Regions from separate parts of the Isoptericola sp. NPDC056573 genome, predicted to be linked through region 1. Evidence: riboswitches for the same ligand, from Rfam matches in the RefSeq annotation. Region 1 holds a riboswitch; each other region holds the start of a gene.
What was found. Region 1 has a riboswitch for S-adenosylmethionine ahead of ACFQ8E_RS19230 (aminotransferase class V-fold PLP-dependent enzyme). Riboswitches for the same ligand answer to the same signal wherever they lie in the genome.
Positions count from the first base shown of each region.

Region 2: it holds a riboswitch for S-adenosylmethionine, as region 1 does, so the genes downstream of both, ACFQ8E_RS13985 (ABC transporter substrate-binding protein) here and ACFQ8E_RS19230 (aminotransferase class V-fold PLP-dependent enzyme) in region 1, are expected to answer to the same signal.
Region 3: it holds a riboswitch for S-adenosylmethionine, as region 1 does, so the genes downstream of both, ACFQ8E_RS12105 (methylenetetrahydrofolate reductase) here and ACFQ8E_RS19230 (aminotransferase class V-fold PLP-dependent enzyme) in region 1, are expected to answer to the same signal.

Region 1 covers NZ_JBHTUY010000013.1:70,584-73,845, reverse strand. Annotated here, with positions in the region: gene ACFQ8E_RS19240 (protein kinase) at 1-861, opposite strand, end outside; gene ACFQ8E_RS19235 (RNA polymerase sigma factor) at 861-1,541, opposite strand; SAM riboswitch class IV at 1,628-1,744, shown strand; gene ACFQ8E_RS19230 (aminotransferase class V-fold PLP-dependent enzyme) at 1,779-3,221, shown strand.
Region 2 covers NZ_JBHTUY010000007.1:144,887-148,148, reverse strand. Annotated here, with positions in the region: gene ACFQ8E_RS13990 (ABC transporter permease) at 1-328, opposite strand, end outside; gene ACFQ8E_RS13985 (ABC transporter substrate-binding protein) at 333-1,970, opposite strand; SAM riboswitch class IV at 2,043-2,156, opposite strand; gene ACFQ8E_RS13980 (carotenoid oxygenase family protein) at 2,338-3,262, shown strand, end outside.
Region 3 covers NZ_JBHTUY010000006.1:30,326-33,587, forward strand. Annotated here, with positions in the region: gene metE (5-methyltetrahydropteroyltriglutamate--homocysteine S-methyltransferase) at 1-283, opposite strand, end outside; gene ACFQ8E_RS12105 (methylenetetrahydrofolate reductase) at 309-1,355, opposite strand; SAM riboswitch class I at 1,361-1,467, opposite strand; gene ACFQ8E_RS12110 (NADP-dependent oxidoreductase) at 1,561-2,469, opposite strand; gene ACFQ8E_RS12115 (YbdD/YjiX family protein) at 2,510-2,758, opposite strand; gene ACFQ8E_RS12120 (carbon starvation CstA family protein) at 2,742-3,262, opposite strand, start outside.

The sequences.
Region 1 (3,262 bases):
CGCGGCGACGACGACGGCGGCCGGGCGGCGTCGCGCGCGGTCCGGGCCGCCGGTCGTGCCCGGGCCGAGCGCCCCCTCGACGTCGGCCAGCCAGGCTGCGGCGTCGGGGTGCCGCCGGGCGGGGGCGTCGGCGAGGCTGCGGCGCAGCGCGGCGTCGAGGGAGCGCGGGAGGTCGGCGCCGTCGACGAGCCAGGACAGCAGCGCGGACATCGCCCACAGGTCGGCGCGGGTGTCGACCGTGCCGGGGCCGTCCTGCTCCGGCGGCCGGAACCCCTCGGTGCCGCCCGCGACGGTCAGCCCGGAGCTGCGGGCCAGGTCCTTGCTCATGCCGAGGTCGGCCAGGACGAGGCGCTCGTCCGGCCGGACGACGGCGGCGGGAACGCCCTCGACCGCGCCCTCCGGGCCGGTGCGCAGCAGCACGTTGCCGGGGCTGAGGTCCCGGTGCACGAGGCGCGCGGCGTGCACGGCCTCGACCGCGGCGGCGAGCCCCCGGGCGACGGCGAGCACGTCGGCGGGCGTCGCCGTCCACCCGTCGGCCCGCAGGGCCGCGACGCGGGCCGCAAGGGTGCCGCGGTCGGCGAGCTCGAGGACGAGGTAGGGCTGCTGGCGGTCGCTCTCGCCGATGTCGTGCACGGCGACGACGTGCGGGCTCGCCACCCGCCGCAGCGCCCGGCCCTCCGCGATGAACCGCTCGCGGACCTCCGGGTTGAGGCTGTGGTTCTCGGCCAGCACCTTCACCACGACGACGTCGTCCAGGCGCTCGTCCACGGCGCGGTGCACGGTGGCGAACGACCCGACGCCGATCACGTCGCCCACCCGGTACCGCCCGAGCAACGGCTCGGGCGCGGCCGGCGCGGCCATCAGGACAGGCTCCCGAGGGCCGCGGCCACGAGCGCGCGGCCGCGCGAGACCTGTGACTTCACGGTGCCGACGCTGCGACCCAGACGGTCGGCCACCTCCGCGTAGGGCAGGCCCTCGATGTCGCGCAGCGTCACGGGCTCGCGGTAGAGCTCGGGCAGGGCGGCGAGCGCGTCACGCACGGTGGCGCGCGTGGCGATGAGGGAGCTCATCCGTTCCGACGGCCCGACGTCGTCGTCGGGCAGGGGAGCGGTGGCGCGCTGCCGACGCAGGTGGTCGACCACCCGGTGGCGCACGATCCCGTGCACCCACGTGGTGACCCGCGACCCGCCCGCGAACGACCGGACCGACGTCGCCACGGAGACCAGCACGTCCTGGGAGACGTCGTCCACGGCGGCCTCGTCGAGCAGGGCGCCGCGCACGAAGCGCCGGACGACGCCGGACGCGTCCAGCAGCTCCACCAGCAGCTCGGTCGCGGGCGCGGAGCCCGCGGCGGCCCGCCCGCCGACGAGGTCGAGGACGTCGGCGGCGTCGTCCCCGGTCGCCGCGCGGGCGGCGAGCCCTGCGGCGTGGAGGTCGCCGCCGGCGAGGGCGCGGGCGACCAGCTCGGCCGGGGTTCCGACGGGGCTTCCGACGGGGCCTCCCGGAGGCGCGCCGGAGGCCGGAACGGTGCGATCGGGCATGCATCCAGCGTCTCACGCGACCGCATCGTGAGAAGGGGGCGGGCTCCGCTTGACCGTGTGGTGCTGCGCACGCACGATGGGCGGCAGGTCAAGAGCGCCAGCGCGAAGCCCCGGCTCGCTGGCCGGCAACCCTCCTCTCGCGGCGGGGTGCCCCGGGTGACGACCTGGCCCTGCGCCGTCCGGCGCGCGGGCAAGCGCGGGGAGCCACCTCCCCGGCACGACCGAGGAGGACCACGCATGACCACGCTCACCCCCGCGCCTGCGGTGCCCGCCGTGCGCGTCGGCGCCGTGCAGGACGTCGCACCCGTGCTGCCCGTCGTCGGCGGCGACACGCTCGTGCCGCTCGTCGACGGCCGTCAGCTGCCGTACGCCAACCTCGACGTCGCGGCGTCGGCGCCCGCCCTGCAGGCCGTGGCCGACCGGGTCGCGCGCGTGCTGCCGCTGTACGCCAGCGTCCATCGCGGCGCCGGCTACCTGTCGCAGGTCTCGACGGCCCTGTACGAGACGGCCCGCCGCACGATCGGCGCGTTCGTCGGAGCCCGCGAGGACGACCTCACGATCGTCACCCGCAACACGACGGACTCGCTCAACCTGCTCGCGGGCTGCGTGCCCGCCGACCCGGCCACCGGCGAGCCCGGCCGCGTCCTCGTGCTCGACATCGAGCACCACGCCAACCTGCTGCCCTGGCAGCGCGTCACCGACGCGACCGTCGTCGCGGGCGGCCCGTCCGTGGCCGCCACCCTCGCGGAGATCGAGGAAGAGCTGGGGTCGGCCGCTGCCGCGGGCCGCCCCTACGCCCTCCTGGCGCTCACCGGCGCGTCCAACGTGACCGGCGAGGCGCTGCCCGTGGCCGACGTCGTCGCTGCCGCGCACGGCGCCGGCGCGCGCGTCGTGCTCGACGGCGCCCAGCTGGTGCCGCACCGCCGCTTCTCGCTCGCGGAGACGGGCGTCGACTACGTCGCGTTCTCGGGCCACAAGACGTACGCGCCGTTCGGGGCCGGTGCCCTGGTCGGCCGGCGCGACTGGCTCGACGCCGGCACCCCGTACCTGGCCGGCGGCGGCGCCGTGCGCCGGGTGCGCACCACCACGACCGACTGGCACGAGGGCCCCGCCCGGCACGAGGCCGGCTCGCCCAACGTCGTGGGCGCGGTGGCGCTCGCGGCCGCGTGCGACGAGCTCGCCGCCCTCGACCCGTGGGTCGCGGCCGGGCACGAGGACGCCCTGCGACGCCGGCTCGTGGACGGGCTCGGCGAGATCGAGCGCGTCGAGGTCGTCCACGTCTGGGACGACGCCGTCGACCCGGTGGGCGTCGTGACGTTCACGGTCACCGGGTACGACCCCGGCCTCGTCGCCGCGTACCTGTCCGCCGAGCACGGCATCGGCGTGCGCGACGGCCGGTTCTGCGCCCACCCGCTGCTCGGCCGCCTCGGCTTCGACGCCGGCGCCGTCCGCGCGTCGGTGGGCCTCGGCACCGCGGGCGAGGAGGTCGAGCGGCTCGTCGCCGCCGTCCGCTCGCTCGTGACCGAGGGGCCGCAGGCGCAGTACGACGTCGTGGACGGGCTGTGGGTCGTCGTCGACGACCCGCGCCCCGTGCCCGAGGGCTCCGGCCTCGAGGGGCTGCTCGCCACCGCCGCGCTGGGCGCCGACGAGGCGTTCGGCTGCCTGCCCGACGACCTCTGAGCCGTCGGCCCCGCCCCGGGCGGACATGACGACGGGGCGCC
Region 2 (3,262 bases), on a different contig from region 1:
CCGTGCCGGTGAGCTTGAGCGTCTCGGGCAGGGCCTGCGCGACGAGCGTGGTCGCGGGTGCGCCGCTCACGTAGGAGGTGCCGAAGTCGCCGGTCAGCGCGGCGAGCAGGGCGGCGCCGTACTGCACGAGGACCGGGCGGTCGAGCCCGTACTCGGCCCGCAGCGCGGCCAGCTGGGCCGGGTCGACCTGGTTCACCTCGCCGCCACCGGACGCGACCAGGGCGGCCGGGTCGCTGGGCAGCAGGTAGAGGACGAAGAACGCGACGGTGAAGGCCGCCCAGAGGACGAACACCCCCTGCCCGGCGCGCCGCAGCACGTAGCGGGTCATCCGGTCACTCCTCACCCGCGCCGTCGGTGACCCAGGCGTCGTAGAAGTCCAGGCGCGAGGACGCCTCGAACGTCAGGCCCTGGACGCGGTCGCTCGCGGCGATCGTGGTGGACAGCTCGTAGACGGGGATGGCGTGCCCGCGCTCGATGAGGAGCCTGGACGCCTCGGCCACGAGCTTCTTCCGCTCCTCGGGGTCGGTGGCCGCGGCGGAGTCGTCCAGGAGCTGGTCGACCTCCTCCGCGTCGCGCTGGTTGATGTTGCGCGCGTTCGCCGAGAAGATCGTGCGCAGCACGTCGGCGTCGGACCGGGTGAGGTTGTAGTAGTCGAAGTCGAAGTCGCCGGCCTCGTTCGCCGCCTCCTTCTCGGCGACGGTCACGTGCTTGAGCTGCAGGTCGACGCCGATCTGGCGCAGCTGCTGCTGCACGAGCTCGAGCGGCTCGGGCACCTGCCAGAACGTCACGGTCGTGGTGAGCGTCTGCCCGTCCTTCTCCCGGATGCCGTCGGCGCCCTCGACCCAGCCGGCGTCGTCGAGGATCTTCTTCGCGCCCTCGGGGTCGTAGGCGAGCAGGTCGTCGGCGCCCTCGAACAGCGGCGTCGAGTGGGAGAGCACGCCCGTGGCCGGCTGGTCCTGCGGCGTCAGCACCGTGTCGACGATCTGCTGGCGGTCGATCCCCTTGACGAGCGCGGTGCGCACGGCCTCGTCGGCGGCCAGCGGGCTGGACTCGTTCGGGAAGAGGTTGAACACGACGCCCGGGTTGGCGCGGTACTGCAGCCAGAACCCGTTGCCGTCGAACTGCGGCAGGTCGACGGCGTTCAGCGCGGCGGTGGCGTCGATCTGGCCGGACTGCAGGGAGCCGGTGCGCACGCCGGCCTCGGGGATGACCTTGAAGGTCACGGTGTCGAGGTAGGCCTCGCCGGTGTGCGCGTTCGCCTCCGAGCCCCAGGCGTAGTCCTTGACCTTCTCCAGGACGATCTCCTGGTCCTGGGCGTAGGTCTGCACGGCGAACGGCCCGGAGCCCACGTACTTGCCGGCGCACCGGTCCTCGGCCGAGAGCTTCGCCGAGCCGGGCGACAGCAGGCCGAGGGAGAACGTCGACGTGGCCTGGAGGAACTGCGCGCTGGGCTCGTCGAAGTCGACGGTCACGGTGTGCTCGTCCACCACGGTGGTGCCCGCGTAGCCGACCAGGTACTGCGACCCGAGCGACGCCACGGCGCCGAGGTCGACGATAGCGTCGAAGTTGGTCTTGACGGCCTCGGCGTCGATCGGGGTGCCGTCGGCGAAGGTGGCGTCGTCGCGCAGGTGGAACGTGTAGCTGGAGGCGTCGTCGTTCACCTCCCAGCTCTCGGCGAGCCAGGGCAGGATCTCGCCCGACTCCGGGTCCTGGGCGGTCAGGGAGGCGACGGTCTGCCGGGCGGCCGCGATCGCGTCGTTGTTGCCGACCTGCTGCGGGTCGATGCAGTGCGAGTCCACCGTGATGGCGAACGTCAGGTCGCCGCCGGCGACGGGCTCGGCGTCGGCCGACGCGCCGGTACCGGTCGCGTCGGCGCCGCTCGAGCAGGCGCCCAGCAGGAGGCCGGCGGCCGAGGCGGCCGCGGCCAGCCCGAGGGTCCGGCGGCGGTGGGTGCGAGGGGTGGTGGTCATCGCGTGGCGTTCCTCGTGGTCGTGGCGGGTCGTCCCGGCCCCGGCGCGCTGCCGGGACCCGGTGGACGACCGGAGCCGTGCTTACCCCGCCGCGGGCGCGGCAGGGTCAGGTCGTTCCCGGAGCACCCCGTCACGTCGAAGGGTTGCTGGCCAGCGAGCCGGGCCTGGGTGCTGGCGCTCGTCACCTGGGCGGCAGGGAAGCGGCCCGGGGCCCGCGAGTCAAGGAATGCCGTGGTCGTCTCATATCTCGGATGCCTCCCCCTCGGGCCGGGCGTCCCGCCGTGCACGCGCCCGCTGCACTAGTGCACAGCCGCCGAGCGTCCCGCGTCTGTCCAGGTCAGGGGGCGTGCGTTCCTACGGTGAACCCATGCGCTACCTGGAAGGGCCGTTCGAGCCCGTCACCGAAGAGATCACCGCCTACGGCCTGCCCGTCACCGGGCGGATCCCGGCCGAGCTGAACGGCCGCTACCTGCGCAACGGGCCCAACGCCCTGGGCGTGGAGGATCCCGGCGTACACATCTGGGGCATGGGCCAGGGCATGGTGCACGGGGTGCGGCTGCGCGACGGCCGGGCCGAGTGGTACCGCAACCGCTTCGTCCGGACGTCGGGCTTCGCGCCCATGGTCCACGTGATCGAGCACGCGCAGCGCACGTTCGCCCTGGCGGAAGGCGGCCTCCCGCCCGCGGAGCTGGACGAGGAGCTGAACACGCTGGGGTCGTGCGACCTCGGCGCCACCCCCGAGGGGTTCATGGCAGGGGCGCACTCCAAGCACGACCCGCGCACCGGGGAGCTGCACTCGCTGTCGTACATGCCGGGCCGCGACGTCGTGCAGCACATCGTGACCGACGCCGGCGGGACGGTCACCGGCACCACCTCGATCCCGATGACCCGCACGCCGTTCATGCACGACTTCGCGCTCACCGAGAGCCACGTCGTGCTCTGGGACACGCCGCTCGGCTTCGACGGCCTCGAGTGCCGCTGGCTGCCGGACCACCCGACCCGGGTGGGCGTCATGCCCCGGGCGGGAGGCGAGGTGCGCTGGTTCGACGTCGACCCCGTCCACGTCAGCCACACGCTGAACGCCTACGACGACGGCGACTCGGTGGTGGTCGACGTCATCACGGCCGACGGACCGTTCGACCCCGCCGCGCCCGGCGCGATCCGCCCGATGCTGGACCGCTGGACGATCGGGCCGGGCACGATCCACCAGCAGCGGGTGGACGACCGGCCGCAGGACTTCCCGCGGGTGAACGAGTCGCGCCTGACCCGCCCCTACCGCTTCGGCTACTCGG
Region 3 (3,262 bases), on a different contig from region 1:
CGGGGACGGCGCCGAGCAGCGCGACGACGTCGAGCACCTGGTCGAAGTAGGAGAACGACCCCGGCACGGAGCCGTCGTCGGGGTTCAGCCCGAGCTCGACGAGGCGGCGGGCGGTCTCGCGGCGCAGCGCGCCGGCCGTGACCTCCAGGTCGACGGCGTCGGTGCGCCCGGCCCAGAACGACTCGACGGCCTTCTTGAGCTCGCGGCGACGCCCGATGCGGGGGTAGCCGAGGATCGTGCCGCCGGGAAATGCCGCGGCGGGGGTGGTGCTGGTGGTGGACATGAGCACTCCAGAGTTCGGGCTCCGCTCAGACGGCGGGAGCCTGGGTCGGGATGCTCGGTACCCACGGCCTTCTGGCCAGGTCCGCGCCGTCCGACGTGACGTCGGCCGGCGCCGGTCCGCCGAGGTGGACACCCTCGAGCAGGTCCAGAGCGGGACGGTACTTGTTGAACGTGTACACGTGGATGCCGGGGGCGCCCGCGTCGAGCACGCGCTGGGCGAGCTCGACGGCGCGCGCGGTCCCGTAGGCGTGCTGCGCCTCCGGGTCCCCCGCGGCGTCGAGCGCGTCCAGCAGGTGCCGGGGCGCGCGGACGCCGGTGAGCTCCTCGACGCGACGGAGCCGGCGCGGCTCGGTCGTGGGCAGCTGCCCCGCGAGGATCGGGATCGTCACCCCGGCCGCGCGGGCCTCGGCGACGAAGTCGGTGTAGGAGTCGGCCTCGTAGAACAGCTGCGTGATGGCGAAGCTCGCCCCCGCGTCCTGCTTCTCCTTGAGGCGCCGGACCTCCTGGGCCCGGGTGGTGCCGGCCTGCACGTTGCCGTCGACGAACGTCGCGACGGCGATCGTCATCGGGCGGGCGGCGCCGCGCAGGGCGGCCCCGGGGTCGGTCGCGCAGCGCCGCGCCTCGACCTCGCGCAGCAGGTGCACGAGCTCGATCGAGGACGCGACGCCGTCGGCGGGCGGCTCCCAGTCCGGCTGGTCCTTCGGCGGGTCGCCGCGCAGGGCGAGGAACGCGCGGGTGCCGGCGTCGAGGAAGTCGTCGATGACGGCGGACACGTCCTCGCGGTGCGCGCCCACGCAGGTCAGGTGCGCCACCGGCAGGACGGGCGTGCCCTCGAGCAGGGTCGCGACGACCTGGCGGGCGGTCGCCCGGTCACCGCCGCCCGCGCCGTACGTCACGGACATGAAGTCCGGTCGTGCGGCGACGAGCCGGCGCGCCGTCTCCCAGAACTTGGGCGCGGCGTCCGGCCGGCGCGGCGGCATGAGCTCGAACGAGACCGTCGGGCGTGCCGGCAGCGCCGGGTGAACTGCCGGCTGAGCTGCCGTGGTGGGCGAAAAGGATGCCTCTGCGACCATGCGTCACTCCATCGATCCTGGCGTGAGCACCTTCGTCCTCGGGAGGCTTCCGTCGGAGAACGGGTTGCTGCGGCGTCGTCGAGCCAGGACTCTCGGCCGCTCTGGATGGCTTGTCACGCGATCGTACGCAGCATCCGCGATACGGGCGAGGATGAGACCGCCTGCTGAGACGATCGCGGATGCCGGGCGACCGGGAACGCCCTGCTCAGGGCACCAGGGGCACCAGCACGACCTTGCCGCCGGCTTGGCCGCTCTCGACCAGGGCGTGCGCACGGGGCGCGTCGGCCAGCGGGAGCACCGCGCCGACGGTGGTCACGAGGTCGCCGCGGGCGAGGGCGTCGACGGCCTCGGCGAGCTCGCCGGCGTCGCGCTCGGACCGCCAGCTGGCCTCGACGCCGAGGTCTGCCGCGGCGTCGTCGGCGATGGTGACGATGCGCTCGGTGCCGCCGCGCAGGGTGATCGAGTCGGGCAGCACGCCCGCGCCGGTGGTGTCGAGGACGGCGTCCACGCCGTCGGGGGCGAGGGCGCGGACCCGCTCCACGAGCCCTGCGCCGTAGGTGGTGGGTGTCGCGCCGAGGGCGGCGACGCGCTCCTGGTTCCGCGGCGACGCCGTACCGATCACGCGGGCGCCGCGGCGCACGGCGAGCTGGACGGCCAGCTCGCCCACCGACCCCGAGGCGCCGTGCACGAGCAGCGTCTCGCCGGGCCGGACGTCGAGGAGGCGCAGCACGCGGGTCGCGGTCTCGGCGGCGACGGGGAGCGTGACGGCGTCGGTCGCGGCGAGCCCGGCGGGCACGCGGGCGAAGACCGACGTCCGGGCGAGCTCGGCGTACCCGCCGCCGACGGCGAAGCCCACGACGCGGTCGCCGGGCGCGACGCCGGCCACGCCGTCCCCGACCTGGTCGACGACCCCCGCCACCTCCAGGCCCGGCACGACGGGCGACGTCGGCGGCGGGCCGCCGGTCGTGCCGGCGCGGGACTTCACGTCCCAGCCGTTGACGGCCGCGGCCTCGACGCGCACGCGCACCTGGCCGGGCCCGGCCTGAGGGTCGGGGGCGTCGGCGAGATGCAGCACCTCGGGGCCGCCGTGGGACTCGAACACGATCGCGCGCACGCGCCCATCCTGACCCGGCCGGCACCGTCGCGCGCGCCGCTCAGCAGCAGCGCGAGCCGGGGTTGCGGTCCTGCTCCGCGTAGTGCTCCCGCCAGAACTCGCGCTCGCCCATCGGCGCGCGGCCGGGGTGGGCCGACCGCTCGTGCGCGACGTACGTCGCGTAGGCGTCGTCGCCCATCACCTGGCGCACGTACCAGCGGAGGCTCGCCCACCCCGCCGACGTCGCCCGGGCCAGCGCCCGGGCGACGTCGTGCACCCTGCCGGTGCGGGGCTCAGTGGTGCCCGGCACCGCTGGACTCCCGCAGGCCGGCGTCGGCCCACTCCTTCTCGATCCGCTTCTCGGTCGACGAGGCGAACAGGCCGGCCGGGGCGAACCGGCGCGACGCGACGGGCGCGTCCTCGTGGTTCTCGCCGCCGCCGGTGCGGAACGCCTTGATCGTCACGACCAGCGACGCGAGGATCACGACGATCGACAGCACCACGAACACGATCGACAGGGTGCCCTGCACGAAGGTGTTGCGGACCACGGCCTCCATGGCCGCGACGTCGGGCGCGGTGCCGAACGACGTCTCGCCGGCGGCGAGCGCGTCCTTGAACGCCCGGTGCTGCGCCCAGTACCCCACCGCGGGCACGTCCGAGAAGATCTTCTCGAACGACGCCCAGATGGTGATCAGCGCGGTGAAGGCCAGCGGCAGGGCCACGATCCACAGCCACCGCCAGTACGCGCGGCCCCGCTTCGCGACGATGGCGAGCACGACGGCGAGCGCGATCGCGGCCAGCAGCTGGTTCGCGA